Regions from separate parts of the Halobacillus sp. HZG1 genome, predicted to be linked through region 2. Evidence: riboswitches for the same ligand, from Rfam matches in the RefSeq annotation. Region 2 holds a riboswitch; each other region holds the start of a gene.
The links. Region 2 has a riboswitch for S-adenosylmethionine ahead of VKA52_RS13670 (homocysteine S-methyltransferase family protein). Riboswitches for the same ligand answer to the same signal wherever they lie in the genome.
Positions count from the first base shown of each region.

Region 1: linked by a shared signal. The riboswitch ahead of VKA52_RS20575 (phosphoadenylyl-sulfate reductase) and the one ahead of VKA52_RS13670 (homocysteine S-methyltransferase family protein) in region 2 are both predicted to bind S-adenosylmethionine.
Region 3: linked by a shared signal. The riboswitch ahead of msrA (peptide-methionine (S)-S-oxide reductase MsrA) and the one ahead of VKA52_RS13670 (homocysteine S-methyltransferase family protein) in region 2 are both predicted to bind S-adenosylmethionine.

Region 1 covers NZ_JAYLVQ010000086.1:288,408-298,173, forward strand. Annotated here, with positions in the region: gene VKA52_RS20555 (sirohydrochlorin chelatase) at 1-711, opposite strand, end outside; gene cobA (uroporphyrinogen-III C-methyltransferase) at 725-1,501, opposite strand; gene cysC (adenylyl-sulfate kinase) at 1,515-2,111, opposite strand; gene sat (sulfate adenylyltransferase) at 2,117-3,265, opposite strand; gene VKA52_RS20575 (phosphoadenylyl-sulfate reductase) at 3,279-4,013, opposite strand; SAM riboswitch class I at 4,095-4,201, opposite strand; SAM riboswitch class I at 4,372-4,469, shown strand; gene VKA52_RS20580 (sulfite exporter TauE/SafE family protein) at 4,588-5,469, shown strand; gene VKA52_RS20585 (DAK2 domain-containing protein) at 5,510-7,177, opposite strand; gene VKA52_RS20590 (Asp23/Gls24 family envelope stress response protein) at 7,209-7,571, opposite strand; gene rpmB (50S ribosomal protein L28) at 7,814-8,002, shown strand; gene spoVM (stage V sporulation protein SpoVM) at 8,149-8,229, opposite strand; gene VKA52_RS20605 (thiamine diphosphokinase) at 8,278-8,937, opposite strand; gene rpe (ribulose-phosphate 3-epimerase) at 9,334-9,766, opposite strand, start outside.
Region 2 covers NZ_JAYLVQ010000070.1:90,786-100,551, forward strand. Annotated here, with positions in the region: gene VKA52_RS13650 (GNAT family N-acetyltransferase) at 1-84, opposite strand, end outside; gene VKA52_RS13655 (hypothetical protein) at 383-706, shown strand; gene VKA52_RS13660 (GNAT family N-acetyltransferase) at 835-1,422, opposite strand; gene VKA52_RS13665 (hypothetical protein) at 1,429-2,154, opposite strand; SAM riboswitch class I at 2,504-2,608, shown strand; gene VKA52_RS13670 (homocysteine S-methyltransferase family protein) at 2,785-3,834, shown strand; gene VKA52_RS13675 (hypothetical protein) at 4,029-4,481, shown strand; gene VKA52_RS13680 (DUF4257 domain-containing protein) at 4,595-4,924, opposite strand; gene VKA52_RS13685 (hypothetical protein) at 5,143-5,427, opposite strand; gene VKA52_RS13690 (phosphoribosylanthranilate isomerase) at 5,764-6,258, opposite strand; gene VKA52_RS13695 (MFS transporter) at 6,336-7,580, opposite strand; gene VKA52_RS13700 (hypothetical protein) at 7,754-7,927, opposite strand; gene VKA52_RS13705 (hypothetical protein) at 8,202-8,699, opposite strand; gene VKA52_RS13710 (VOC family protein) at 9,171-9,545, opposite strand; gene VKA52_RS13715 (hypothetical protein) at 9,656-9,766, opposite strand, start outside.
Region 3 covers NZ_JAYLVQ010000012.1:14,441-24,206, forward strand. Annotated here, with positions in the region: gene VKA52_RS01005 (Na+/H+ antiporter NhaC family protein) at 1-725, shown strand, start outside; gene VKA52_RS01010 (DinB family protein) at 772-1,260, opposite strand; gene VKA52_RS01015 (alpha/beta hydrolase family protein) at 1,445-2,320, shown strand; gene VKA52_RS01020 (DJ-1/PfpI family protein) at 2,323-2,868, shown strand; gene VKA52_RS01025 (AIM24 family protein) at 2,902-3,594, shown strand; SAM riboswitch class I at 3,761-3,882, shown strand; gene msrA (peptide-methionine (S)-S-oxide reductase MsrA) at 4,004-4,477, shown strand; gene VKA52_RS01035 (ion channel) at 4,513-4,920, opposite strand; gene eutH (ethanolamine utilization protein EutH) at 5,073-6,182, shown strand; gene VKA52_RS01045 (peroxiredoxin-like family protein) at 6,217-6,870, shown strand; gene VKA52_RS01050 (DUF4190 domain-containing protein) at 6,915-7,175, opposite strand; gene VKA52_RS01055 (ribonuclease H-like YkuK family protein) at 7,189-7,671, opposite strand; gene VKA52_RS01060 (AAA family ATPase) at 8,149-8,667, shown strand; gene VKA52_RS01065 (hypothetical protein) at 8,710-8,940, opposite strand; gene argS (arginine--tRNA ligase) at 9,013-9,766, opposite strand, start outside.

The DNA.
Region 1 (9,766 bases), on a different contig from region 2:
GACTCGGTCAACCAAGGATTGAACCATATTTGGGTGATCATTTAAATAAGAAGCGAGGTAGACATGATGTCCTTTCTCTTTTGCGTTCGCCACGCTTTTTTCCAAAGAATCATAGAGGAGGCCTGTAAACCATAAGTAGGGGACCACAATTGTTTTAGAATAGTTGCTTAGCGATTCTTCAAACGCGTCTTGAAATCGAGGAGAAAGTGCAGCCAGGTAGCAGGTTTGAATTTGTTGAATCCGTCCCTTCTCTCTCAACACACCAGCAATCCATTCGATGGATGTTTTTGTATCCGGATGCCTGCTCCCTCTTCCCACAAGTAAAACATTGGCTGATTCATCCATTTCGGTCGGCAGTTCTTTCAGCCGGTCCACCAGTACATCCGTGATTCGTTCCTGCATCCCAAGCGTTTGACCATAAGTAATCGAAATGTCTGGATAGATGGATTCAGCTTTCTCCATCTCATGAGGAATATCCTTGAAATAGTGGCCGGCACTCAGTAGCAGTACAGGGATAATGACAATCCTATCTGCCCCTTTTTCCACAAGTTTACGAATGCCTTCCAACACATCAGGATCTGCTAACTCGAGAAAACAAATATGAGAGAGTTCGCAGTTGACCTGCCGCTGAACAAGGTTCAAAAAGTGAATGGCTTCCTCTTTCGCTTGCTTTTTTCTACTCCCATGACTTACATACAAAACGGCTTCCATGTTACCCCTACTTTCATACAACACCTGTGGCTATTTCCTTAAGATTTTCTTCCAGAGATGACTCAAACCATTGGAGACGTTCTCGTAACCTGACTACGTCTCCAACGACGATCATTGCAGGATTCTCAATACGCTTTGATTTTTCGACAATATCTTCAATCGTGCCTGTCACCGTTTTTTGCTCCTTTGTTGTACCCCATTGCACCAGGGCAACAGGTGTATGAAGAGGTCTTCCGTACTTCAGAAGTCGTTCACAAATGAGCGGCAATTTCTTTACTCCCATATAAATGCACAAGGTATCCATACTTTTAGAGACCCGCTCCCAATAAGCCTCTTCATCGCCGCCTTGCTTATTGACACCTGAAATGAAAGCGACAGAAGAACTGTAGTCCCTGTGGGTCACAGGAATGCCAGCATAAGCAGGCGCTGCAATTCCCGAAGTGATTCCCGGTACGATTTCATAAGGAATGTTTCTTTTGGCGAGTTCTTCCGCTTCTTCCCCTCCGCGTCCGAATACGAATGGGTCTCCCCCTTTCAAACGAGTGACCACTTTTCCTTTCCGCGCATATTTACACAAAAGGTGATTGATGGTTGTCTGACTAAGGGCATGATGGTCCGGACGTTTCCCACAAAACACAAGTTCTGCACCTTCCTTCGCCTCATCCAGAAGCTCTTGATTGATCAAGCGATCATAGAGAATGACGTCTGCTTTTTGTATCGCTTTTAACCCTTTCACTGTGATCAGGTCGTAATCTCCCGGACCCGCTCCCACAATATAAACGTTTGTCATCTTCCGACCCCTTTCATGTCACCCATTTTTTATCTTGTAAAAGCTTCCACACTTGTTCCGCGCAACTTTCCACACTAAACGTTTTAGAATCAAGCACGAGTTCCGGTTGAAGCGGTTTTTCATAAGGCGCATCAATGCCTGTAAATCCCTTGATCTCTCCGTTTCTCGCTTTCTTATAAAGCCCTTTCGGATCACGGGTTTCACACTCCTCCACAGGGCAGTCGACATGGATTTCAATAAAATCCCCTTCCGGTATAGAGGCTCTTACAAGATCCCGGTCTTTTTGATAAGGAGAAATGAACGCTGTTAAAACGATGGTTCCACTGTCCGCAAAAAGTTTAGCGACTTCACCGATCCGTCTGATGTTCTCCTCCCTGTCTACTTCTGAAAACCCGAGATCTGAGTTCAGTCCATGTCTCACATTGTCACCATCAAGTAAATAGCTTTGGATGCCTTTTTCGTACAGGACCTTGTTCAATTGGTTGGCAATGCTTGATTTACCTGAGCCCGAGAGGCCTGTAAACCAGAGCACTCCACTTTGGTGCCCATTTTTTCTGCGATACTCTTCTTTCCCAATGGATGCCTCATGCCAGGTCAAATTTTTGTTCATGGACCTCACCCTTTCACTTCTACTGTGTCTTTCTGCAGCCCTTCAATTAAGACGTCCACCACTTCAGGACGACTGAACGTTTTTGGCGGCTTTTCTCCTTTACGCAGCAACTCCCTTACTTTCGTTCCTGATAAGATCATGTGATCCTCTTTATCGTGGGGGCAGGTTTTATGGGAAGCCATCGATTCGCAAGCGTTGCAATAAAAACTGTGTTCAAAGAAAAGTGGTGTGATACCAAGTTCCCCACTTTTATAGTGGCTGAAGATTTTCTGCGCATCGTACGTACCATAATAATCACCGACACCTGCGTGATCTCGCCCTACAATAAAGTGAGAGCAACCGAAATTCTTTCTGACGATTGCATGAAAGATCGCCTCCCTAGGACCTGCATACCGCATGGCCGCATTGAAGACAGCCAAGGTGACTCGTTCTTTTGGATAATAGTGATCAAGAAGAACTTGATAACTCTTCATCCGGACATCACTGGGAATATCATCACTTTTCGTTTCGCCGACCAGCGGATTTAAAAACAATCCATCCACCGTCTCCAGCGCAGCTTTCTGGATGTATTCGTGAGCCCTATGGACAGGGTTTCGTGTTTGAAACCCAACGACCTTTTTCCAACCATATTGTTGAAAAAGCTCCCTTGATTCTTTTGGATCTAAGTAAAATGACTTTCCATGTTCGTAAGGAGGTTTATGAAATACTTCGATTTCACCTGCAGCATACCAGTCTCCTCGTTCGAATAATTTTTTCACGCCAGGATGAGCCGACTCTGTCGTTAAGTACACGTTTTGAGCTTCCTTTTTCTTATCCGGTTTAAATCGATCGGTTATTGTAATCGTCCCATAAACAATCCCGTCCTTGACTAACTGGGCTTTCCTTCCAAGCGACCGGGATTGCTCCTCTGAGATCGGAAGCGTAATCGGAATACTCCACGGAGTGCCATCTTTTAACCTTAAGGTTTCGACGACAGATTCATAATCTTCCTTGTTCATGAACCCTTTTAAGGGACTATAAGCTCCGTTCGCAATTAAACCAACATCACTTAATGCCATCGAATCAAGCTCGATGATATCTTCCGGCAGCTCCTCTGGTCTCGTTTCCTTCCACCTGTTTACAAGCACTCCACCGTGCGGGGTTATGATTGACATGCCTTTTCCTCCTTTAAGATTTTTCCTTCTCTGAAGATTCCGCTGTGTGTAATCCACATTCGGTTTTATTGAACCCTTTCCATCTGCCTGATCTCCCATCATCTGATGCCTGGGCGGTACATGGGATGCAGCCGACACTAGGATAATGCTGATCGTGTAATTCATTGTAGTCCAACCTATTTAGTCGGATATATTGCCATACGTCTTCCCATGACCAATGAATCAAAGGGCATACTTTTATAGATTTAAATCTCTCATCCTTGTTCACGAAATTCGTTTTCTGACGGCTGGGGGATTGTTCACGTCTCAGGCCTGACAGCCAAGCTTTTCTGCCGCTGAGAGCATCTTCAAGTGGCTTAATTTTACGGATGTAACAACATTGATCCGGCTGCCGCTTCCATAGGGCGGAGCCATACTGTTCCGCTTGTTCTTCCAGCGTCATCCCAGGTTTTTTCATCGTTATATTTAACTTCGGATACCTCATTTTCACTTTTTCAATCAACTGATAAGTTTCTTCAAAATGAAGGTCTGTATCAAGAAAAACGACTTCGGCATCCGGCTTCTCCTTGGAAATCAAATCAATGAGAACGATTCCTTCTGCACCGAAACTGCAGGCATACACGATATCCTCGTACTGAGAATAAGCCCATCGAATGACCTCTGCAGCTCCTTTTGTATCATTATTTTTCGGTAGATCACCTTCAAATGGATTGTGAAAAGATTGATACGTTACGAGTGGTTGTTTCATCTCCTCCTCCTTTCTAAAAATAAAAATGCCTTTCTTCACGATAAGAAGAAAGGCATTTACATCTACATGTAAACTATATTCTTCTTATCTTCTCAAGCGCTTACCGCTTGCTGGAATTGGCACAGTATCTGTATAGATCCGTTGCCGAGGCTTCAAAGGGCCAGTCCCTCCACCTCTCTAGATAAGAAAAGCTATGAAATTTTCTGAAAAACAAGTTGATACAAATCTTATGCTCGTTATCATCATATGTCAATGCTTTTTTAGGAAAATCAAAAATTTTCTGTTTTTTTAAACTATATGATTGACAAATAAAACCATGTCCGTTAGTTTAAGAATTATTCTTTTAAAAATCATACGATCCTTATGAAGAGTCGGGGGAGGAACCTGGTCTGACGATCCCGCAGCAACCTGTAAGAGGGTGCTCATTCCAGCAGCCAGAAGGCTGAAAGATAAGGTGTGGATGACTCCCCCTTCTTTCAGATGGGGGTTATTTTTTTGATCATAAAACCAAGTAGATGCATAGGAATAATGTATATTCACAAACAATTGAACGGTATAAAAGGAGTGGTACACTTTGCAGAAACTGACGATTTTCGCTCTTATTGGATTTGCTGCTCAACTGATGGATGGTGCACTCGGCATGGGATTTGGGCTTAGTTCATCCACGATTCTCTTATCCTATGGACTAGCTCCTGCTGTAGCATCCGCTTCCATTCATATGTCACAGATTGCCACAACAGCTGTTTCTGGTTTTTCCCACTATAAGTTTGGCAATGTAGACAAACGCCTTGTCATGATCATCGCAGTTCCTGGTGCCATCAGCGCCTTCCTAGGAGCAGCATTTTTAAGCTACATATCAGGGGAATTCATTAGACCTTACATATCCATATTCCTACTCACACTAGGAATTTATATCATTTTCCGTTTCCTATTCCTTTCGAAAAATACACATATCAAAGAAAAGAAGTCCGTAAATAAACGTTTCCTCTTACCTCTTGGTATAGCAGGCGGTTTTTTAGATAGTGTCGGCGGGGGCGGCTGGGGACCGGTAAATACACCCGCGCTTCTTTCTCAATCAGGTATCGCTCCAAGGAAAGTCATCGGAACCGTGGATACTAGCGAATTCCTGGTAACGATTTCAGCAACGGCTGGATTTTTGATTTTTTTAGGGCATGATCAATTCAGCTGGCTGCTGATATCATCTTTCGTCATCGGTGGTGTCATAGCCGCTCCCATTGCCGCTTGGCTTGTCAAAACCCTTCCCTCTTCTGTTCTAGGAGTATTAGCCGGAGGTTTCATCATCCTTACAAATACGAGAACTTTACTGTCTTCGATCCAAATCAGCGATTCAGTTTTAACTTTTGTGTACACTTCACTGATCTTTGGGTATCTCTTGATTGTTGTTTTTTCTATTCGAAACCACCTTCGAGTCAAGATGGTTCGAAAACAAGCATAAAAAGAAACGCAGCCCCAAGAGCTGCGTTTGTGTACGTGTTTTATTCGATTGAAAAGATATAAGAATAAATCGGTTGTCCACCATTGTGGATTTCCACTTCTAAATCTTCATACGTTTCTTCGATGAATGATTCAAGTTCTGCTACCTCTTTTTCGTCGGCTTCCTCGCCAGTCAAGATAGTCAGAATCTCATCTTCATCATCGTCAATCATTTGGTTCAACAATGTTTTAGCAGTCGTCAAAGCATCTTTATCAGTGGCAGAGATTTTACCATCAGCAATTCCCATGAAGTGGCCTTTGGAAATGTCCAAACCATCGATTTGCGTATCTCTAACGGCGTAAGTGATTTGTCCTGTTTTCACTTCAGACATGAGGTTGAGCATTTCCTCTTTATTCGCATCAAGATCTGCTTCCGGGTTGAACCCAAGAAGCGCGCTCATCCCTTGAGGAATCGTTTTTGATGGAATAACAGCAACTTCTACATCCGCTAATTCTGCTGCTTGTTCAGCAGCCATGACGATATTTTTGTTATTCGGCAAGACGAGCACACGTTTCGCATGTGCTTCTTTAATCGCTTCTGATAGATCTTGAGTACTTGGGTTCATGGTTTGACCACCCTGGATAACGACAGTCGCTCCAAGACTTTCAAACAACTTCTTAATTCCGTCTCCCATGCTCACGGTCACAATTCCGTACTCAGCTTTTTCTTCTGACTTGGGCTTGGCTTTCTTTTTGTCACCAACAATCGATGTATGCTGTTCACGCATATTCTCGATCTTCATGTTAACAAGGCTGCCGTACCTTTGACCCAAGGTCATGGCTTCTCCTGGGTATTCCACGTGAACATGGACTTTGATCAAGTCTTCATCAGAAACGACAAGCAGAGAATCTCCCATTTCACTGAGCTCATTACGGAAGGCTTCTTCATCGTATGGGTGTTCAGCAAGTTTATCTTCTTCAAATTTCACCATGAATTCTGTGCAGTAGCCAAGTTCAATGTCTTCTGTGTTCATGAAGTCCTGATTCAGCTTGTGGTGTTCTGCGTTGACCATGTCATCCATCGATACAGTATCCTCGAGATCCGGAAGTTCCTCACCTTTTAAATTGGCAAGAAAACCTTCATAAATCGTGACAAGGCCCTGTCCACCACTGTCCACGACACCAACTTCCTTCAGTACTGGAAGCAATTCTGGTGTATTCTTCAGTGATTTCTTCGCTGCTTGAACGACTCCTTCGATGAATGGAATGAAATCATCCTCTTTTTCAGCAATCTCAACAGATGCTTCAGCAGCTTCTCTTGCTACAGTTAGAATAGTTCCTTCCACAGGTTTCATGACAGCTTTATATGCTGTAGTGGCCCCGCCTTGAAGAGCTTCTGAAAAGTCTTTGGTTGTGATGACTTCTTTGTCTTCAATCGATTTTGAAAAACCACGGAAAATTTGAGAGAGGATAACACCTGAGTTTCCACGTGCTCCCATCAAGAGACCTTTGGATAAAGATTGGGCCACTGTTCCTACATGATTCTGGTCCACATTCCGAACTTCTTCAGCTCCAGAAGTCATGGACAGATTCATATTCGTCCCCGTATCTCCATCCGGTACAGGGAAAACATTCAAAGCATCAATCATTTGTGAGTTCTGCTTTAAATGATGAGCTCCTTGCAAGATCATTTCGGCAAGCGTCTTGCCGTCTAACTTTTGTAACGTCACACTTACTTCCTCCTTTGACTACAACCGCGATCTATTCAGTTGTCACACGAACTCCCTGAATGAAAATATTCACAGAATCCACGGACAAACCAACTGTTTTGTTTAGTGTGTATTTTACTTGTGATTGGACATTATTAGCGACTTCGGAAATCTTTGTACCGTAGCTCACGATAATGTACATGTCTATATGGAGGCGATCTTCATCCTGTCTGACAACGACTCCTCTGGAAAAATTCTCTTTGCGGAGCATTTCAGATAAACCGTCACGGATCTGATTTTTAGATGCCATACCGACGATGCCGTAGCACTCAACAGCGGCTCCTCCAGCAATCGTTGAAATGACTTCATTGCTAATAGTAATATGACCATATTGGTTATTTAAATCAACAGACATAATAGATCCTCCTTTATAATCCTCATCAATCCTACCCTATTATAACACAAAATCACGATATGAATTTCTGTTCAATGGTAAGAAAATGACCTGGATATCCCTACTATACTGTGTAACAATTCATAAGTTCTGTCAAGAAAAAATTCTTGATATAATTCTGACTAGATTATTGCAAACACGTATTCTATATGATAAAGTTACTAAGTATCTGATGATTTATGTATGTAACAGGAGGGATTTTCATGGCACGCAGAAGTGTTCTATCTGGTAAAGGTACACGTTCAGGTAACCACCGTTCACACGCGATGAACGCTAATAAACGTAAATTCAAAGCTAATGTTCAAAAAGTTCGCATCCTTGTGGATGGCAAGCCTCAAAAAGTTTACGTAACAGCACGTGAACTCAAGTCCGGCAAAGTACAACGTGTATAATTGCTGACAGAGAGCTTATGAGCTCACAAAAAAAGCACCCTTAGAGGGTGCTTTTTTTATTTGTCTAAAGATAAGTAAACGGGCGCTTTTGGTGCTCTCCGGAGCTCAGCCCATGTGTACTCCGGAGCTTTCCTTTTGAATGGGTCCTAATCTTTTTTAAATGTACTTATGACTGCGCGCACTAAACCCCCGACGAACCGTGGGAGTTTGATGGTATAAAATTTCAAAAGAGCCCCCTCCTCCTATATGAACTAATGCGAACTCCCTTATTCCCCTCAAGTAGGCAAGTCTGTACTTCTTATTACTAAGAGTATGCCTGACTCAAATGAAAAAGTACCTGTATCTTCAATCAGTCGATTCGAGATGCACAAGGTGGATCCAAATGGCAGATAGGCGCGATCCAAGGGATAGTAAAACCCTTCAAGCGTAATCTTTGTCACTTCAAGCGTGACTGGTAAGAATGAAACATACGGGTATAATTCATCCGCTTCTATCTTATGCTCACCAGCGAAGACTAATTCCACCTGATTCTGTCGATCAATAATCGTACTCTTTATGTTTTCCTTCATTAAAGGATAAAGAAGCTGCATGTTCGCTTGAGAATGATCGATTCGACCACCGGTCACTCCGAATAATAGAATATGCCCGGGGTTCAAGCGGAGTGCTTCATTTATCGCTAATTCCAAGTCTGTTTCATCTTTTTCATCCGGAAAAATTAAGACCTGTTTGGCATTCTTTTTTATTTCTGCCAATGAATGTTCTGAAACAGAATCAAAATCTCCAATGGCTATGTCAGGAGCCAGTCCATGCTCAACAAGGACCTCCGCTCCTTGATCGGCGCCGATCCAAACGCATTCCGGACATGCGTATTCTTTTAAATCAGGTATGTAAGACTTCGGTCCGCCGCCGACTACGATCACTCTTTTCATTTTCATAACACCCTTCCTATACCTTTCACAAATAAAACAGTCCTTTACTACTCACGATAAGCTATCGATACGTGAAGACTCAGTTTTGGGACTTTTGTTGAGTGGATGAGTAGGGTACGGGGTTGCTCGCTTTCCGAGAGAGCGCGGTGAGCCTCCTCCGATCTGGGTCCTGTAGGGTCTCCCCCTGCATTTTCCCCCGCAGGAGTCTCGCCATTCCCATCCGCTCCTGATGCTCGATCCGGGTAACGAACCCCAGGAACAACCTAAAACTTCCACAATGTTACTATATACTACAATAGAACGGTTTCTTCTATTTTAAAATGTAACTTATTTCTTTACTGGATGCCAACAAAAGAGTGAATAAAAAAACTCAAAGGATCGAGACCCTTTGAGTTTTTTCAATTATTGTGCCGCTTGTCTAATTTCATCAATTGCTTTTTTGCGATCTTCCTGATTAAAAATGGCACTGCCGGCAACAAGTACATCAGCTCCAGCATCTGTACATTGTTTAGCTGTTTCGACTTTCACTCCACCATCGATTTCAATCTCAAAGGAGAGCCCTTCTTCTTCCCGCCAATGGGAGATTTGTTCGATTTTCGGTACAACGGAATGAATGAATGATTGACCTCCGAAACCTGGGTTAACTGTCATCAACAGGACAAGATCGATATCCTTAAGAATCGGTCGGATTGCCTCTGCTGGAGTAGCTGGATTAATGACGACTCCCGCTTTCAATCCGTGGCTTTTGATCAATTGAATCGTCCTGTGGAGGTGAGGACATGCTTCCTGATGAACGGTGATGATATCAGATCCTGCTTTAGCAAAGGCTTCGATA
Region 2 (9,766 bases):
CACATGGAATTCGTGAACCTGCCTGAATAAAGGCAATAATGATTCATAATCGTTCAGCTCGGCGTTTCTAATACTGATGTCCATATATCCTACCTCTCAATTCTAATAGATTTGAACTTTGGTTCACCCCAACCCCTTGAAGTCTAGTGGTTAACCCTACTTGGCTAAGTTTAACATCATTATCCATACACCCTATTGTTCACTGGGGCATTAAGTATAAAAATGTCAGAATAGATGGCTGGCTCCCATCTTTTATATGTAATCAAGAGGGTCTATAGTCTATTTTCTCTACGATATTGAGGACAAGCAGGTTATTAATCTATACAAGAATGCATGCGACCTCATAGAATAATATATCTTGCAACAGGGGAGGTGTATTTTTGTGAATAACAACCCTAATTATAGAAGTTGTAACTCTTATGATCATAATGATGCGACAACCTGTAATTGTTGTGTTACTGGTTTGGCTCATATCATTTCCAGTCGATTTTGTTGTGGGGATACTATCGGGATCACCTTTTTCGTAGATGAAGGTGCAGGAATATTTACAGGTAGATTCAGAAGCTTGGAAAACTATGTCCTTGAAATTGAAGATCTGCTCGTACCTGGGACAACTAGTTTTGTACCTCTTTGTGACATCGGTAGTATCGAGAAGGGGCTCCCTCTTCAGGAGCAGCCTCTTCAAATTAGTAAAAAGAAAGAGTAACGATCCTCCACTTTAATGAATATGGAATAAAATCTACTAAATGACAGAGGTAAATAATAAGGGGGTCACTTCATAAGTGATCCCCTTATTATTTGTAGTAATAAAATTAAAGAGCATGAAAAAAGCACTTATATGGATTCTTTACAATACTCCATAAACCAACAATCTTTATACTCCCCTTCGTGGAACTCACGATTTGGCAGAAGCTTAACTTTTTTAAAACCACATTTCTCATAGCACCGGATCGCCCGCATATTGCTTGTCTGCGGGTCCATGACGACCCGATCAGCTTTTTTATTTTCGATGAGGAATTGAACCATGGATGTAACAAGTAATGTCCCTAACCCTTTATTCCAATGTTCTATTTCACCAATAAATTGGTCGATTCCATACACATTCCCGTTGGTCAATCCATACACATTTTTTGCTTTATCATCTAGTTGATAAAATTGTATGTATCCTATCCCTTTGCCTCCAAACTCTACCAGACATTTATCTTTAAAATCCCCCGAACTATAAAATACTTGATTCACTTTCGCTAAATCAAAAGGTTGATCTCTACCTTCATAAAATTCAAGTACCGTCGGGTCTGAAAGCCACTTTGCTAACAAGTATTTATCTTCTTCTTTTAACTTACGGACGTTTACGTTTCCTTTTTGAAACAATGTCATCTCCCCCGTGGAGCCGATTTTCGTTTTCCATTTATTTACTATCATTCGAACCTAAGGTAAATGGTGTACATCTGCTTTGTCATCGACTCTCGTCCTTTTATCTACTTCCATGCATTCAATTTCAGCATTTGCTTGAAGTGCTTCCAGCATCTTTTTGTTTCCACCGAATAACGTGAAATTGAAGTCTATTCCTGTGAAGAGGCACCAGTTCTTGCTTTCCGGGTACCAATAATTCGGGAAATCGTGCACCTCTTCATAACCAGTGAACTGTTCAACCTCCGTTAATTCTCCTCGATACAAATACCCATAGCCATGATTTTCCTCATACCTCTTCACCTTAACTAGATCATATTGAAAATAACAGGGGACGCCTGTAAAGGGCTGCAGTACGCGAACGACTTCTGGAACCAATTTCTCATCCATGGTATCTTCTGCTGGTCCGAGAATATATCTGGGGTAACCACCTAACCAATGATAAATCGATGCGAAGCTAAACTCTTTTGTGTATCGTAGTTCATAGGCTTCAGCCAGATCTTTCATAAGGATGCGCTCACCAAAATTAAAGCTCACTTCTTCATCCGGGTTACATTGACTCCACAAGATGCTGGTATCTTTGATATTTTCATCGAGGTAGATTGGATGCATGAGTTTAGCGTAATGAGTGAATCGGCTCGGGATAAAGTTTTCCACCCTGCTCCCTACCCCATTTTCAAAATCTATTCGTTCTGTTTCATCAATGATCCATTGAAATGTTGTGAAATCCTTTATTCTATTCATCTCCTCATCACCTTTACGAGTAAGCTACAGCCTCATGCATACTGAAACTGTTACCAGGAACAGACTGGGAATCCTCTCCCTTTCGTCTACTAAATCCAAGATTACCATAAGTTTCTAATTTTTTGGAGAGAGCTTTCTTCACCTCCAATCGAGTGCTATTTTCATGAATAAGTCTACGAACACACTCAGAAGCACCAAAACGCAAGGCCCAGTGATCCATCCAAACCCTGCAAGCACTTTCATAAAAGTAATCCGAAACTTTTTCTGAAAATTCTATTGATTCTTATTCCGATTTCCTGTAATGTAAATCGCAAGCGAAATTGTTTTTCCAAAAACTACATATCCATCAAACTTATCCAGAGAGGTGTAGGGACTGGCCCTTTGATACCTCAGCCACCAGCCATTGGCACGGTGCTAAATCCAGAAGGTAGTTGTTATACCTTGAAGATAAGGAGACTCTTTATATATAAAGGACCCCCTTATCCAGGGAGGTCCTTTTATTTTTTTCGAAAAAGAGCTCTCGGGCGCAAAATGATGGAGTCCCTCACAGACAGAAAGTCACCGTGTCTAAAGAGGACATTCGCTTACTAAATAAATAACTCTTACAAAATGGAAAGGTTGTGCAAGGACATGAAAAGATCATTAGAACAAAGGTTACAAGATGGACCCGTGATTTGTGGAGAAGGATACTTATTTGAGCTCGAGCGAAGAGGCTATTTACAGGCCGGATCGTTTGTACCTGAGGTGGCTCTCGATAACCCACAGGCTCTTAAACAAACCTACCGCGACTATATGCTCGCAGGCTCTGACGTCGTCTTAGCCTTTACCTATAATGGCCATCGCGAGAAGATGAGAATCATCGGCAAAGAGGAATTGCTGGAGCCGCTTAACCGTCAGGCGATCCGCCTGGCCAAAGAAGTCGCCAAGGAGCACCCTGAAGAAGAAGCACTCGTTGCGGGGAACATTTCCAATACGAATCTGTTCAATCCGGATGATCCTGAAGCTGTTGAAAAAACGAGGAGCATGTTTGCCGAGATGATCGGCTGGTGTAAGGAAGAAGGCGTAGATTTTGTGAACGGCGAAACCTTCTATTATTATGAAGAAGCGCTGATCGCCCTCGAGGAAATTCAAAAGCAGGACCTGCCTGCTGTGATCACCTTCGGTCTGATGGGCGAAAATATTCTCCGAGATGGTTACGAAGTGGAAGAAGCCTGCCGCTTATTAGAAGAAAAAGGAGCGCTTGTCGTCGGGATGAACTGCTTCCGCGGACCAGCGACGATGCAGCCGTATGTAGAGAAAATCCGTCAGACGGTGGACGGATATGTAGGTGCCCTTCCCATTCCTTACCGGACGACAGAAGAACACCCGACCTTCTTCAACCTGCCGGATGGTGGATGTGCTTGTACACTCCCAACGGAAACCACGTTCCCTACGTCCCTGGATCCGCTCTACACGAACCGGTATGAACTCGCAGAGTGGGCCAAAGAAGCGCAAAGCATTGGCGTGAACTACTTTGGACTCTGCTGTGGAGCTTCCCCTGCCATGCTCCGGGAAGTAGCAGAAACCGTCGGCCGCAAAGCTGTGAACTCCACGTATTCCCCGGATATGGAAAAACACTTCCTGTTCGGCAAAGACGACACGCTGCAGGATCACATCACCTCTTATAAAACGAAAGCTTAAGTGAAAACACGTATTCCAATAGACAAAAGAGCCCGCAAAAATGCGGGCTCTTTTGTCTATTCACTTCACTAAACCCGGCTTGTTTATGACTTATTTTCAAGATATATTTGTGTAGGTAAAGAAAAGTGGAGGTTAGTCAAAATCGACAGATCGAGTATGGATATCAGGACAATAGGTAAGAAGGAGTGTAGCAATTGCGGAATTTCCTAGCCGTTTTAATCGTTTGGAACCTTGCCTTTCTGATGCTGCTTCCAAGGTTCACAACATCACCGGGAATTCCATATGATAAGCACTATTTCGAATTTCCGCTGGAAGAAATACATGGCACTTACATAGCATTGTTTCTTCTCCTGCTGGTCGTACTCTTCCCGTTATCCCTGGTCATCAATAAAATGGTGAAGCGGTTGGAAGTAGGAAAGTTTTTCATAAAGCTGGGTCTATATTTGCCCTTGTGCTCTACGGTATGGATTTTATTTTTTCCTTATCTTACTTTCGGAAATGAAATGATCATAGTGGTCGTATCGTTTGCCATGATCTATGAATTACTTGGAAAGTTGAATCAGCAGACGATAAAAAAGCTGGTCAAAGCAGCGCTCGCTGTCAGCTTTGTGGTTGCATCTGTCTTTTACTTTGGGTTTAGCTTATGAGAATTCCATTTAAGGATTGACCAGAGGCGTTTTGTTTGAGGAGTAGATAAAAGTGAGGATACGAGTGGGGATTTCTTTCGAAAGAAAAAATAAGGATTGGACCAGTTGAGCATTTATTTTAATCTCTGATTGATACGATCCAATCCTTCTACTTTCGCTTTCTCTACATTCAATTCCCTTTTTAATAACACATTTTCGGCTGTCATCCCCGCTAATATAGAGATTCCAATAAGCGATCTTAACGCATCCGACTCAGGGGTCAGATAGGTGACGGCGAAAATGGAAGCGGCCGCCCCAATAAAGAAATCTGCCAGGAACCCTAGATAAATTCCCTTGGGACGTGCTCTTTTTTTAGGAAAAATCAGAACTTTTCCATTTCTCATCAAATGAGCGACAATACCTGTCAGTCCTCCAATACACCCCGCAATGATTAGTGTATTCATAAGAAATTTTCCCCCTAGACTAAAAGAGCGGCAGTTGGTAGAAACTTAGAAACATACGCTACTATGCACTAAATCCTCAACCAAGCTCGCCGCTCCGTTTAAGTCCGTTATTTTTTTAAATACAGGTCTCCCACTATAATGAACACCTTGACTATAGTTTACACTATTATTATCAGAAAATAAATACTATTTTGCAAATTTTTGACTGCAATAACAACTTATGTCAGCTTACTATAATGAATTCTATTTAACCACTCATGGATCTGGTCTTCATAATACCTTACTTCCTTTTTCGACGTTGCCTCAATTAACTCCTTTCTCAACCGTTGATACTCTTCCAATTGGGGTTTCGTTATGGAATGTTCGTCGGCTGATTGAAGGTTGTCCAAATAAAGTTGGATTTCCCCGAAATAATAGCGGCTCTCCTCTATCGACACAGCATTTTTAAAGGAATGTATAAGGTTGTCATAGGTCTCTTTATCTTTATCGTTCATCATATTCAATCATCGGCACCTCCTCTGGATTTTTACTTAACCGGAAACATCTCGATGGAAAAAACCACAAAAAGCAAGGTCCCCTTCTAATACTCCGTCCATTTACTCCTGAATACCGATTTATACTTCATACCCATTATACAAGATTTTCTAACGGATATTGTTAGTCCTTCATCATTTATCAAATATTTTTAAACTTAATTTAATCGAACGAAAAGAATGTAACATCGAATTTTAAAACCCTTAAATCCATGACATATTTTTTATAGGGAAAGCAGGCGGTCGATGATCTTTTCGGTGACATCCATGAGAATAAACCATGGCCCCGTAGAGTAACCTCTTCCGTTAGATGATTCCTTTTAAGACATCAATTTTTCTAAAGTCTTTACGATTATTGTTATCCGCCCGGTAACTATCCTTGGATGAAGATTCATAAACCCTAAGATATTGCTCTCGGTTCAGTAAATAATATGTGGCCTCTCCCCAATGATGCATCTCCAATTCATTCAGGTGGATGCCTGCGAAACTCGGCAGCGTATCCATGATTCCAAACTCAACCGATAACCCCAGTTTTGCAAACTCATGTTCATGCAGATCAACCAAAGTATAATCCATCGAATTCATCACCGTTACAATATCATCCCAGTTATGTATGTTCGATTCAGGAGATACCTCCCATCCCCTTTTATCCCCTGGAACATGAATATCCAAGTCCTGGGCTTCCCAATTCATGTTTGTTATGACTTCAAGTCCCACCGATCCCATCAACAATGGAATGATTTTTATATCATTTAGTTTTTGTGCAATTGTAAGAAATTCCCTGAATTTGTAATTATCCATACGCCACTCCTGTTTTCTTTATTTCTTTAGATGATTCGTAAACACTGTACTTCATACTCCCTGTTCAGCTAACGATTTCAAGACGTATTTTTAAGTACGGATCGATCTTCAAAGTAATCCGATTTGTCTGGCATAAGAACGAGCTTGATCTGCCACATGCTTACGAACAGCATTAATGTCGAGGCACCAATAATGCTGTACCTAATGGGAATGATCTCCCCTGTGAAACCAATTAGAAGAATAAAAAGAATCTGTAGTAAGCTCTGGAAAATACCGAATATACTTGAAATTCTGCCCATCATCCCTACGGGTACGTTGTTCTGGTAAAATGTCATAAATCCAGTCCCTGAAAAGGAATTGAAAAAACCTAAGACCATGAACCCCAGGGCTACTGACACAAAGGAAAAGGAAAAAGCATAAACGAGATAGCCGATCGAAACCATCAAATAGCCACTGATCATTAAAGCCTTTATGGATATTCGTTTAGCAAGGGAGGAAACCACAGCCGCCCCTAAAATAGAACCGACTCCTGTGAGACTTATAAGCAAACCGTAATCTGTTTCAGATAAACCTAATTCCTGTTGGGTAAAAACAACTTCCTGGGCATCCATACCAAGGGCGATGATCATAAAAAACTGCGCCAGGAAGTACACTTTTACAATGAATCGGTGATTGTGACTGTATTTAAACACTTCACCCCAGTCACTTTTAAGCATTTGGAAACTAATCTTTTGCACTGTTCGATTAGTGCTAGCATTTACGTCTGGTAAGAAATACACCATGATAGCTGATATAACAAAAGAAACAGCGTTCAGCCATATGGAGATATTAACAGAAGTAACGAGGAGTAAGGCTCCGGAAATAGCCGGACCGACTAAAAAAGCACTCGAAGTAATCAAACTTCTAAAAGAATTGAACTGCTTTCTGTCATCCGCAGGAATAGCATAGGTGATGTATGTAAGGGCGGCAGGTTCAAAAAACGCTTTAGAAACAGATAAAAATAACAGACATATGTAAATCGGCAAGACGGATTGGAAGAAAGGAATCATAGCTACCAGTGCCGCCCTGAGAATATCAGTTCCAATCATGATCCTTCGGATGTTCAGCCGGTCAATTAGACTTCCAGACCAGAATTTAGTCAGTAAGGAAGCGATCGGTCCCATCATCCATAAACCGGCGACGGCAGCGGCTGAGCCAGTAAGCTTTAACACTAAAACATTGATGGCTACAAGGTAAATAAAGTCTCCTAATGTAGAGATGCCCAATCCAAATAGGAGCAGGAGAGAGTTCTTTCTTTGCATGACGTTTGATTTTCTAATCATACCACCTCGCTTCATTACACCTTTCTACACCATTTGGAAAAGTAAAGGCTCTATTGGATTTTCATTCTACACGTTCAATCTTACCTTGGTCACTTTACATCATGTAAACTTACTAAGTAGTGTTCGATCGCTATCTTGTAGCAGCGACACCTGAGAAACAAAACCGTGAATAACTATTTTTCATTGTTCCTTGCAAAGAAAACTTGCCAATACGCGATTAAAGTAACAGGGATCACTAATACGACCTGTCCTAATCCACCTACATCCACATCAAAGAGCGGATAGATCAACAAACTCACTCCATAAATATAGAGCGGGATACCTATGATTTTAAGGACAGTTACCATATAACCTCTCCTTCTAATCGCCCATTTTACTAAAACGGATAGTTTCATTAAAAAACGTCTTTGCACTTAGTGGCACGGCCTGCGCAATTACATATGTTTACTTCTCCATTATTTAATCAATGACAGGACCACTGGGGTAAGTTTAACATAATTAACCATTTAACTAATTCATTTTTTGAGCAAAACGTCCGGTACTAGGCTTATCACAAATAAGAGAGCCCACATTCATGCCGGCTCTCTTACATACTCTTTTGATTCTCTAATTCTTGATAGCTTAACGGGAAGTCTGTGTATCATCTTTAATAAATATATTCCCTACGTAATGGGCCTCGTTACTTCCATCTTTAAATGAAGCTTCAAAAATATAATTCCCTTCTTCCGTCGGAAACTGAAATTCTCTTTGCTCATTCATCTCAATTTCGGTTTTTTCTCCATTTTTCCATAGAACAGCTGAGATCGTTGGGGCCGACCATATATCTCCGCCATTTTCTTTATTCTCTTTAAAATCTAAAGAAGCGTCCTGGCCCGGGAAAACTTTTATTTCCTCTTGTGATTGTGCATATTCTTCGATATCTTCTATCGTTTCTTCTACTTTCCCGCTTGATGAATACCAATGGATATTCGCTTCTGGTAATTGTACAGATTGACTAAGCACGTGAGCCTCTATATTTAAATGAGCCGTCGGAACCCCAACATCATAATCTTCACCAATACATCCTGCCAGTACAGAAATCAAAAACAAGCCTGCAAATAATATCAGAGTTTTTTTCATAACCATACACCACTCCTTAGATCGCTACTGCCAAACCTCTAAGTTCCACGGCTTTTGTAGAAGGTTTTGTTCTATCAGTCTAATAGCTCCATACCTCGATATATTTCAGTCTTATGTAATTAAAGATCTAAAGATTTATTGAACTACATCCTTTGTTATTGAAGACTCGATGTTAAGATATTATGGGCAACCTACACCTCTTCCGCAGGTTCAAAAAAAGCAGGAAGTCTCCCCTGCTTTTCTATACCAGCGATAATATGGTCACCATGGAGGACTGCATTATTGTAGATCATCCAAGGGAGTGGCGTTGAATAATAAATGAAAAAGATGTGGAAGCAGAATTCGCCACTAAAACAAATTCCTGTTTCGAGTGATATGTATGTAAACCCTAAAAAGTCCCCATATACTTTGGCTACCTTCAAGTTTCCATTTCCACTCTTATCACAAATCTTCCACTTCCATAGCCTCTTATTATGATCGATGTTGATCGATTAAAATGGGGTTGCCATCCGGGTCCTCTAATGTAATATGGGCCGGCCCTTCTGTAGATTCATCAGTTTCTTTAATCAGTTCTACTCCCTTTTCCTTCAGTTCTTTTTGCAAATCACGAACATCTGTAAAACCGTTCAGCTCTTCAGCATTATTATTCCACCCTGGATTGAAAGTCAAAATGTTTTTCTCAAACATGCCCTGAAACAACCCGATCACCTTGTCCCCATTTTTCATGATCAGCCAATTCTGATCTATATTTCCTCCAGTGGCTGCAAACCCGAGGTTTTCGTAAAATTCTTTGGATCGATGGATGTCTTTCACATTTAAACTAACGGAAAATGCTCCTAATTCCATTACTTTTCCTCCTTATGAGTGGCTTACATAATATTTCTATTTTCCTTCCAAAATACCTTCTCGTTAACCTCTTTTAACGAACTAATCACTGACTTCCACTAATTGTTCGCTTAATGATCTTCCTTCCAACCAATTTCTTTAATAATAACAGCGATCACTTCTTTTTCATTAAACCCAAACTCTATATTTATCCTATTGTCTTTATCAAAATATCCAAGGGT
Region 3 (9,766 bases), on a different contig from region 2:
GCCTGCTCATGTTAGCTCCATTTGCATTAGTTTTATATTTAGCCCTAAGTGGTCATCACCTTTTAACTTCATTGTCTTACGGAATTCTGGCAGCAGGCGTGTTCATCTTCTTTACTGGTCATTCTTTGAAAGAAGTCCTGTATATCCATAAAAACGATGCCGGGGAAGCCGTAATTGAAGGGGCATTGATTGATGGAATAAGTGGCTACTTCAATATGGCGATTTTGATTTTATTCATTTTAGCAGCCGCCTATCTGTTGGAAGTTGCGGGTACCATGGATGTTATTAAAAACTTCTTTTTGAAGTTAATTAATAATGTCGTGCGCCGAGCTGAACTTTCTATTTTCGGAATTGTCGCTTTTTTAAATGTATTTATTACGATTAATACAGCTGCTGAGATAGCTGCAGCACCGTTTGTCCGGAAATTAGGGACAGAAATGAACATCCATCCGTATCGTAGAGCGAACTTCCTGGATACCGTCACCTCTTCACTTGGCTACATTTTCCCTTGGAGTGGCGGGGTTTTGCTCGCATGGGCTACCGTCCAGGGAGCTGCTGATCAATACGACTTCTTACCTGTTGTCGGACCGGGAGAAGTTTTTCCGTTCGTCTTTCAGGGCTGGTTGCTATTGATTGTTATGTTTGTTGCGGCATGGACAGGCTGGGGACTTCGTTACACTGGTAAAGATGGTGAGGAAGTTAAACCACAGGATTATAAAAAATAAGTCGTATGCCAAACCCCCTGAGTAATAAACTCAGGGGATTTTTGTCTTACGTATGAATGTGAGCTTTTACTTCTTTCATTTGATCGAGGTGGCGTAGTTCGTGCCAACCGATAAACTCTACCCACTGTTCCAGATTCATATCTCCGAAAGCGGGATGGGTGAATACACGGTTCTGCAATGTTTCCTGCTCCTTATTGTGAATAAGGAATAAAGTTGCTTCCCGCGTCTTTTTCAAACCCTCTTTTGCTTGATCCAAAGTCGTAAATTCCCCTTTCGGGCGAACGGCCTCCGGCGCTTCGACTTTATAATCACGGTTGGTCGTCTTATGAATCGGTTTTTCGGTTGCCTGCTGAGTGTCTCCCTGCTTAAGGGCCTGGTTAATCTGATAAACGATTAATTGTTCCATTAAGTATAAATGTTCTAAAACTTCAAGGATGGACCAACGATCTTCTTCAGGCTTAACTGATGCTTGTTGCTCTGGCACTTGGTCTACAAAATCGAGCAATTCTTTTCTCTTTTCATCTAAGCCATACATACAAAATCTCCCTTTCAATTGAAGTTATCTAGAGTCTATCACAATTCCTATAGATGTTTCTTTCCCCAGCCCCTCTAAAAATGAAACCTTTCCAAAGCCCTTCCGTATGTAATGATAATAAATGGTAAATATTTCATGACCAGGTCATACAGATTATTCCAATTGATTATTGAGGAGGGATAGGGTGAAAAAGCTGTTGGGAGCTTTTTTGGTTTTCCTTAGTTTTATGGGAGCTGTTGTGTTCTTTGTTGGGGACAGCGAAGATTCTGTCCTGCAGAGTAAGAAAGAGGTAGAAATTGGTGTACCAGGTGTTACAGGATATTCCATTACATATAAAAGCGGGGATACCGATATTCCGGGTCTTTGGATTGAGCCGGAGAATATTGAGGAGAGTCTGCCTTTACTTATTCATAACCGAGGAGGGGTGGGAGAAAGTTCGCTGACAGATGCGCAAGAACTTAAAAATCTATCCTACTGGGCAGAGCAGGGATATGTTGTTTTAGCGACACACTACAGGGAGAATGCAGAGGAGAACGTTAAGGTAAACAAAAAAGAAGACTTTGTCCAAGATGTGCTGGATTTAAAGAAGGTTGGAGCAGAGTTGGACCATGTGGATGAAGACCGGACTGTGATGCTCGGATATTCCCGTGGAGGGTGGATGAGTCTGCTCGCGGTTCAACAGGAAATGGATGTCGATGCTGTTGCTGTCATTGGTGCCATTACTGACTTGGAGCATCTTTACACAAGCCAACCTGCATCTGTTCAAAAACAAATCGAACAATTAATGGGGCCACCTGGAGGAGAACATAGTTGGTATCGTGAGCTTTCTCCCATTCAGTGGGTGGAGGAAGTGGGAGTCCCTACATTAGTGCTTCACGGAGGAAGAGATCGGACCGTACCTGTGGAAAAGGCAAGGTACTTTGTAAGCTTGATGGAACGTGAGCATAACATCCATCGATATATTGAATATGAAAATGGAGATCACGGTTTGAGATTGCATTTTAAAGCGTATGCACCTGAGGTGTTGGAATGGTTTGAAAAGCATCTGGAGGGAGGATAATCATGACGATCGGTGTAGTGCTATACCCTGGATTTAGTGAATATGAAATCACGGTAGCTCTTTCAGTCTTTAAACAGGCAGAGCAAAAGGTTACATATATAGGTTTGGATGAGGAAAGAGTCACTGGTGAATCAGGACTTGAATGTGTAGTAAATGAAACAGTGGAAAAGGTCAGCCCTGGCGATTATGATTGCATACTTCTGCCCGGGGTCGATGATTTTAAACATCTTGTTGATCATCAAACGCTCATTAATTTCATTCAAAAAACCAGTGAAGAAGATGTTCTCATCGGTGCTATATCAAGTGCCCCATATTTCCTTGCCATGTCAGGAGTCCTTGATCATCATTCCTATACAACAGGCCTTACAAAAGAACAGAGAGTCTTCTTAAATGTGTTCCATGAGAATACGTATATGGATGAAACGGTGGTTGTTTCAAAAAAACTGATCACTGCCAAGGGATCCGCTTTTGTAGAGTTTGGCTTGATGCTGGGGAGAACTTTAGGACTCGATTTTGATCCATCGTGGTATAGTCAATTAGAAGCATAGATACTCTTAGAATACGATTAGGAGGAACAGATGATGAGCGACTACTCTATTAGTGAATTTATTAGAAAGACAAAGCAGGATGAATCAGAAAATGACTACTTTGAATTGGAGACTCCGCGGATTCTCGAAGTGAATCTTCTCGATCAAGTGTGGGCCAAGGCGGGAGCGATGATTTCCTATAATGGAAACATTAAATTTGAAAGAGAGGGCATTCTCGAGCATGGTGTCGGTCGTTTATTTAAAAAAGCGATGACCGGGGAAGGAAGTTCTCTAATGAAAGCCACTGGTCGAGGTCGCCTTTACCTTGCCGATCAGGGCAAGAAGATTACTATTTTCGACCTGGATAATGAGACCATCACGGTTAATGGAAATGATCTACTTGCCTTTGAACCGAGCATTGACTGGGATATCAAACTGATGAAGAAAGTAGCGGGGATGGTTTCTGGTGGTTTGTTCAACGTCACCCTTAGTGGAAGTGGGCGTGTGGCGATTACGTCGCACTATGAACCATTGACATTGTTGGTCCGTCCAGGGGAACCTGTGATCACTGACCCGCATGCTACTGTTGCCTGGTCCGGGCATTTGGAACCGAATTTCCGGACAGATATCAGTTTTAAAACATTGATTGGACGGGGAAGCGGAGAATCCATACAAATGGAGTTTGAAGGAGATGGATTCGTTATTGTCCAGCCGTTTGAGGAAGTTTATACAACAGGGCAGAGCTGAGCAGAAGCGGATTTTTTTACAGACAGGCATGAGCATGGTATGCTGTGAATACAATGACACCAAGAGAAACTTGATGTGCATTTATTGAAAATTTTTAATCTGTTATCCTTTACTTCGTTACAAAAACGTAGTAGGATGGGTACTAACAAAAATAAATAACGGAAACTTCTTATCCAGAGAGGCGGAGGGACTGGCCCTTTGATGCCCGGCAACCATCGAATCAATCTACGGATTGACGAGAACGGTGCCAATTCCTGTAGAATGTATGAACATTCTAAGAGATGAGAGGATCGTGCGGATATTAGCGACCCCTTTTCTTACTGGATAAGAAAAGGGGTCTTTTCGTGTAAGCACCATAACCGTCAAGGCTCTCGATAGAAGTTGCGTTAAGGGAAAGGAAAGATGTTAAATGGCAACCGCTATTTTCGGTGCAGGATGTTTTTGGGGAGTAGAAGCATTTTTTGAAAAATTCGAAGGGGTGACAGAAACGAAGGTAGGTTATATTGGCGGCCATCTGGAGAACCCGACATATGAACAGGTCAAAGCAGGAAAAAGTGGACACGCGGAATCTGTGAAAGTGAACTACGATCCAACGGTCATCACTTATGCAGAACTAGTGAATATCTTTTTTGAAGCTCACGATCCGACATCCCGCAATAAGCAGGGAATCGACGTTGGTCATCAATACCGTTCTGTTATTTTCCATTCGGATGCAAGTCAGAAATATATTGCTGAAGAGAAAATTAAAGAATGGGAAGGTAAAGGGGTCTTCAAACGCCCGATTGTTACAGAAGTTGAAGAGGCAACAACTTTTTATGAAGCGGAAGAACATCACCAGAAATATTTACAAAAGCATGGCTCTGCTGCATGCTCCATTGGATAATAAAAAGGACCCTTTCACAAGGGTCCTTTTTATATTTATGAATCTTCTTTTTGCCTGGATGCATCCATAGCTTTTAAGAAATAAGCTGTAGGGAGAAGGATGCCGATTCCTGATTCAAGCAAGGCAAAGAAACGGGCTGCCCCGACAGGCAGCATGTCACCATACCCCACGCTCAACAACGTTTCCCCACTAAAGTAAAGCAAGTCCAAAAAGTTTGGGTCGACAGGGTCCCTTGATGATAAACTAGTAACAAGAATGACTCCGTTTAATGATAACAAATAGTAGAGGAACGTAAATCCAATAAGCACACCTGTGAGTACAAAAAATAATTGAAAGAAAAGGGCCGTGCTGAAGTAGCTTTTTCTGTAGGATTTATTCGTGAAAAAATACACGAGGTTCGCTGCAATGAATATAACCACAACGATGAATAGAGCATGTACCATTTTTTCTTCTCCTTTACTTAAAAAAATATGGAAAGGCTAAGTCAGCGTCCACCGTGTAAAGATGAGCAAGCCATTATAGAAAATCTCCTACCCTGAGTAGTAGTTATTGTAAACATGGATGAAGGGAGAAATATGAGGAAGGGGCTGGGCTTTTGTGGGTTAATGACGCCATTTTAATTGTTATGTGTATCTTCATGGTATTGGGAGCACTGGATTATTATGTGCTTAATCACCGCCTATCTCTGGGATGGCGGTTTTACGAAGCTTTTATGATGATGGGTCCGCTTGCTCTTTCGATGGTAGGGATCATTTCTCTTGCCCCCGTACTCTCCCAGTGGCTTGCGCCTGTCATCACTCCGTTGTTTTTATGGTTCGGAGCGGACCCATCGATGTTTGCATCAATGATGCTTGCTATTGATATGGGAGCCTATCCTTTGGCGGAATCCTTAGCCCTTGAGGAAGAAGCGGCCACCTTTTCCTGGGCACTTCTCGGTACGATGATGGGGCCAACGCTTGTTTTTACTATTCCTGTTGCGCTAACAATTGTAAAAAAAGAAGATCGTCCTTACTTTTCAAAAGGCATTTTAGCTGGTTTAGTTACGGTTCCGATCGGATGTTTTGTCGGTGGTGCTCTAGCAGGGTATGAAGCTGGGTGGATGGTGCGTAATTTAACACCGGCTATTTTGCTTTCTGCCTGTATCGGAGCAGGTTTATGGCTGTTTACGAACGCCACCATTCGGTTATTTTCTTATTTTGGAAAAACCATTGAAATCGTGATTATCACAGGCCTCACTCTCATTATTATTGAAACTTTGACCGGCTTCATTGTTCTTCCTGGAATGGCTCCCTTATCCGAAGGTGTGATCATTGTTGGAAGGATCACCGTTACATTAGCAGGTGCTTATCCTCTTGTAGCTTTTATCAATCAGCGGGGAGAGCAATGGATTGGACAACTGAGTGAAAAGCTAGGTATGAAACCGACCTCTCTAACAGGACTGATTGCTTCTACAGCGCATCACTTACCTATGTTAGCGACAATGAAAGATATGGATGAACGAGGGAAAACGGTCAATGCTGCGTTTGCTGTGAGTGGAGCGTTCGTCATCGGCAGCCACTTTGCGTTTGTAGCTAGTGTAGACAAGGATATGATTTTTCCTGTACTCATTGGTAAGTTAACAGCTGGAGGGTTAGCCGTGGGCCTTGCCTTATGGATGACGAGGGAAAGCAAATCAGTTTCTTCTCGTGTTTCCCCCCCTATATAATGAAAAGTGAATCCACGGAAAAGGAGTTTTTTTCATGAAGACAGAAATGAGAAAGCATTATCATGAGTATATTGAAAAATTCAAGAAAGCAACTCCTGATGAAGTACAAGAAAAAATGAAGAATGCGATTGATGAACTGGAAGCTTCGAATGAAGGAGAAGGTTTGTCTGCAGGAGAGAAAGCGCCAAACTTTAATTTACCTGACGCGAAGGGAGAAACGGTCGAGCTCTATGAACAATTGAAAAACGGGCCGGTCGTCCTTACTTTTTATCGCGGAGGCTGGTGCCCATACTGCAACATGGAGCTGAGAGCCTATCAGCAGATCCTTGAGGAAATCCATGGAGAGGGAGCAGAGTTAATGGCCATCAGTCCACAAACCCCTGATCAGTCATTGACGACGCAGGAGAAGAACGAACTGAATTATCACGTACTGAGCGATGTTGGGAATGAAGTAGCCAATCAATACAATTTGGTGTATCAATTACCAGATTATCTTGTAGAAGTGTACAAAGACAAAGGGCTCCACGTGGATAAACATAATGGTGATGAGACGTGGACCCTCCCTGTTTCCGCAACTTATATTATTGATACAGATGGCACGATTGTGTATGACTATACGAAAGCGGACTACAAAGATCGAGCTGAGCCATCTGACGTATTAGAAGAATTAAAGAAAATACATGCGTAATACAACAAGCGTCCCCTTTAGTTAAGAGAGGACGCTTGTTTATTTTACATAAAAAGATTCAGGTTCATGAAAAAGAAATAGGCAGCAAGAATGAATATAAGAATGCAGACCTGTAAACAAAGTCCAACAACGCTACATATCTTCCCTCCTAAAGCGAAACGGTATCCTGGTGCATCTGTGGTGAGTTCAACGAGAGCTTTATTGGCAAAAAGGAGCCCGATCCATCCAAAGAGGATGCCGATAAAAGGAAGAAAGATGGACATCATTCCCAACACACAAGATGTAACGGCCTTTTGATACATCAATAAACACCGCCCACTACTTTGTATATCGATTGGCATAGCTGCTTGCGACAATAGAATCGGGTTTAATCTTTGCTTCCATTCCAAGCGATTCGATTCTTGCCATCATTTCATTGACATAAACTCTTGTCCTGTTTCGATCTCCACTCCCGATATCAATATGTCCTTCGATTGTAAACGTTGCCCCTTTGTAGATATAGGGAAGGACGACTTCGATGAGGGCATTCTTCTTTTCCTCCGTAAATAAGGAAGCTACTTGTTCCGTTAACGATGTTTCGTAGGAAATACGTTCATGGAGAGTAGTCATTTGTCTGTGTACCACTTCTTTTCGGAAGCAGGCCCATGCTCCTTTTCCAACACGTTGGATGACAATGCCTGTAATGAACAGGGTATGCGAGGGGTGAACTTGGGAGTCGGTTCCCATCATGAGCTTGTAATCTCCAATGGGTTCACTCTTCATAAAGGTCAAAATATGAGAAAACACTTCTTCGAACGGCATTTTTTTATGGGTGAGATTTTGAAACACATGGGATTGGTTCACATTAGCCAACTCCTTAAATTTTTCAAAAGAAAGGGTTTGTACGTCAATGAGCTAGTGACCATTCTGTTATTAAGATATTCATAGACCTACTCGAAAGATAACATGAATTTATCGAGAGTATGTGTCAGGGTTGAAAAAATTATGTGCGTTTTCATTAAAAAATCCCTTATGATCCCATGTGACAGAGGAATCAACAACACTAATCCAGAAGGAGTAGGACACAAAACCTTCAAAATAAGTGTTCAATAAATGCTCCCTTTAGTTGAAGACTCAGTTTCGAGATGTTTCTGGGTTCGTTGCCTGGGTTGAGCATCGGGGGTTGTTGGAAAGCGAGCGATTCCCCGAAGCCCTATCCCCTCAACAAAAGTCTCGAAACTGAGTCTTCAAAAAAACTGCCATACTATTGAATAAATGAAGCGAAAGGAGGAAGAGAGGGTGGTTGAAGAAATTCTTCGAAGACTTCCTTCATTAAATGAAGGAGACAGATTTATATTAGGAATCGATGGCTTGAGTCGCTCAGGAAAGACGACGCTTACGGAGAAAATTCAAAATAAACTACAGAAAGCCTCTCTTCCAGTTGTGACGTATCATATCGATGATTATGTTGTGGAAAGAGAAAAGAGGTATCACACAGGATATGAGCCATGGTACGAATATTATTTTCTCCAATGGGATGTTCAAGCATTGAAGGGAGAATTATTTAAAGCACTAGAAAAAGAGAGTGGCTTAGTTATTTTGGAAGGCGTTTTTCTACAAAGGGAAGAATGGCGGGGATTTTTTGATTTTGTGGTCTATCTCCAGTGTTCAAGAGAATTAAGATTTTCAAGGGAAGGGGAGGGAACGCGAAAGAAAATCACTAAATTTAAAGAACGGTACTGGAAAGCGGAAGATTATTACATCGCAACGGTGGATCCTGAAAGACAAGCCGATTTGATTGTAAAATCCCCATCCTGAAATGAAAAAGGAGAAAAGGCGCACCCTTTCTCCTTAAACATGTTAAAAAATAAAAATCCACATAAGAATGGCTGTAATGACAAACGTTATGGCGTATATGGTCGTAAGTAGCGGAATACTCCCCGTGTCACTTCCTGCGTTCTTCAACTGCTTGGCATCATCTTCTGGTGAAGATGTGTTTTCCGGTCTGGTTACTTGCCGGGCTATAATGATCGTGCCAATCAGTGCGGCTACCGAGGCGATGATTGCAAGTCCATAATAAATCGGGTACATAGGATGCGCTCCTCTCCCTTTTGTTACTTCTATTATAATAGAAGTAAGGTGGAAGTGCTAAAGTTCACTATGCTACATGTTCTCAGGGGCCTGAATTCCAAGAATGGTTAAACCTTCTTTCAATTGAACGTTCACGGCATAAATCAGGGAGAGGAGTGCTTGTTCTTCCTCACTTCCTAACACTTTTGTATGGGCATAAAATTTATTGAAGTGACTCGCTACATCTAACAGGTGTCTCGCAAGTTTGGATGGATCATATTCTTTATAGGCCTTCTCAATGACTTCAGGGAAAAGGCGGAAAGTTTTAATTAGTGGCCAAGCGGTTTCTGCGTGGACGTCTGTTACAGGATGTTTGGGATCAAAGTTCCCTCTTTCCAGTAAAGAGACGGTACGCGCATACGTATATTGCAGGTAAGGCGCTGTATGACCCTCAAAGGTTAGCATGTTCTCTAAAGAAAATTCTACATCATTGCGTCGGTCGTGTTTAAGGTCATGAAAGATGACGGCCCCTACCCCCACTTGTTCCGCGACTTCTTGAGCGTTCACCAAATCAGGGTTCTTTTCTTTTATATTTTTAGCTGCCACTGAAATAGCTTCCTGTAATGCTTGTTCCAGTAAAACAGTCTTCCCCTGACGAGTGGACATCTTCTTGCCATCCTGCAGCATCATTCCGAATGAGATATGTCTTAATTGATCCGCCCAGGAAAACTCGGCTTTCTTCAACACATGTTTAACCTGTTGGAAATGAAGGGTTTGCTCATGGCCAACTACATAGAGGGCTTCATCAAAATCATACGTTTGCTTACGGTCAATCGCAGCTGTTAAA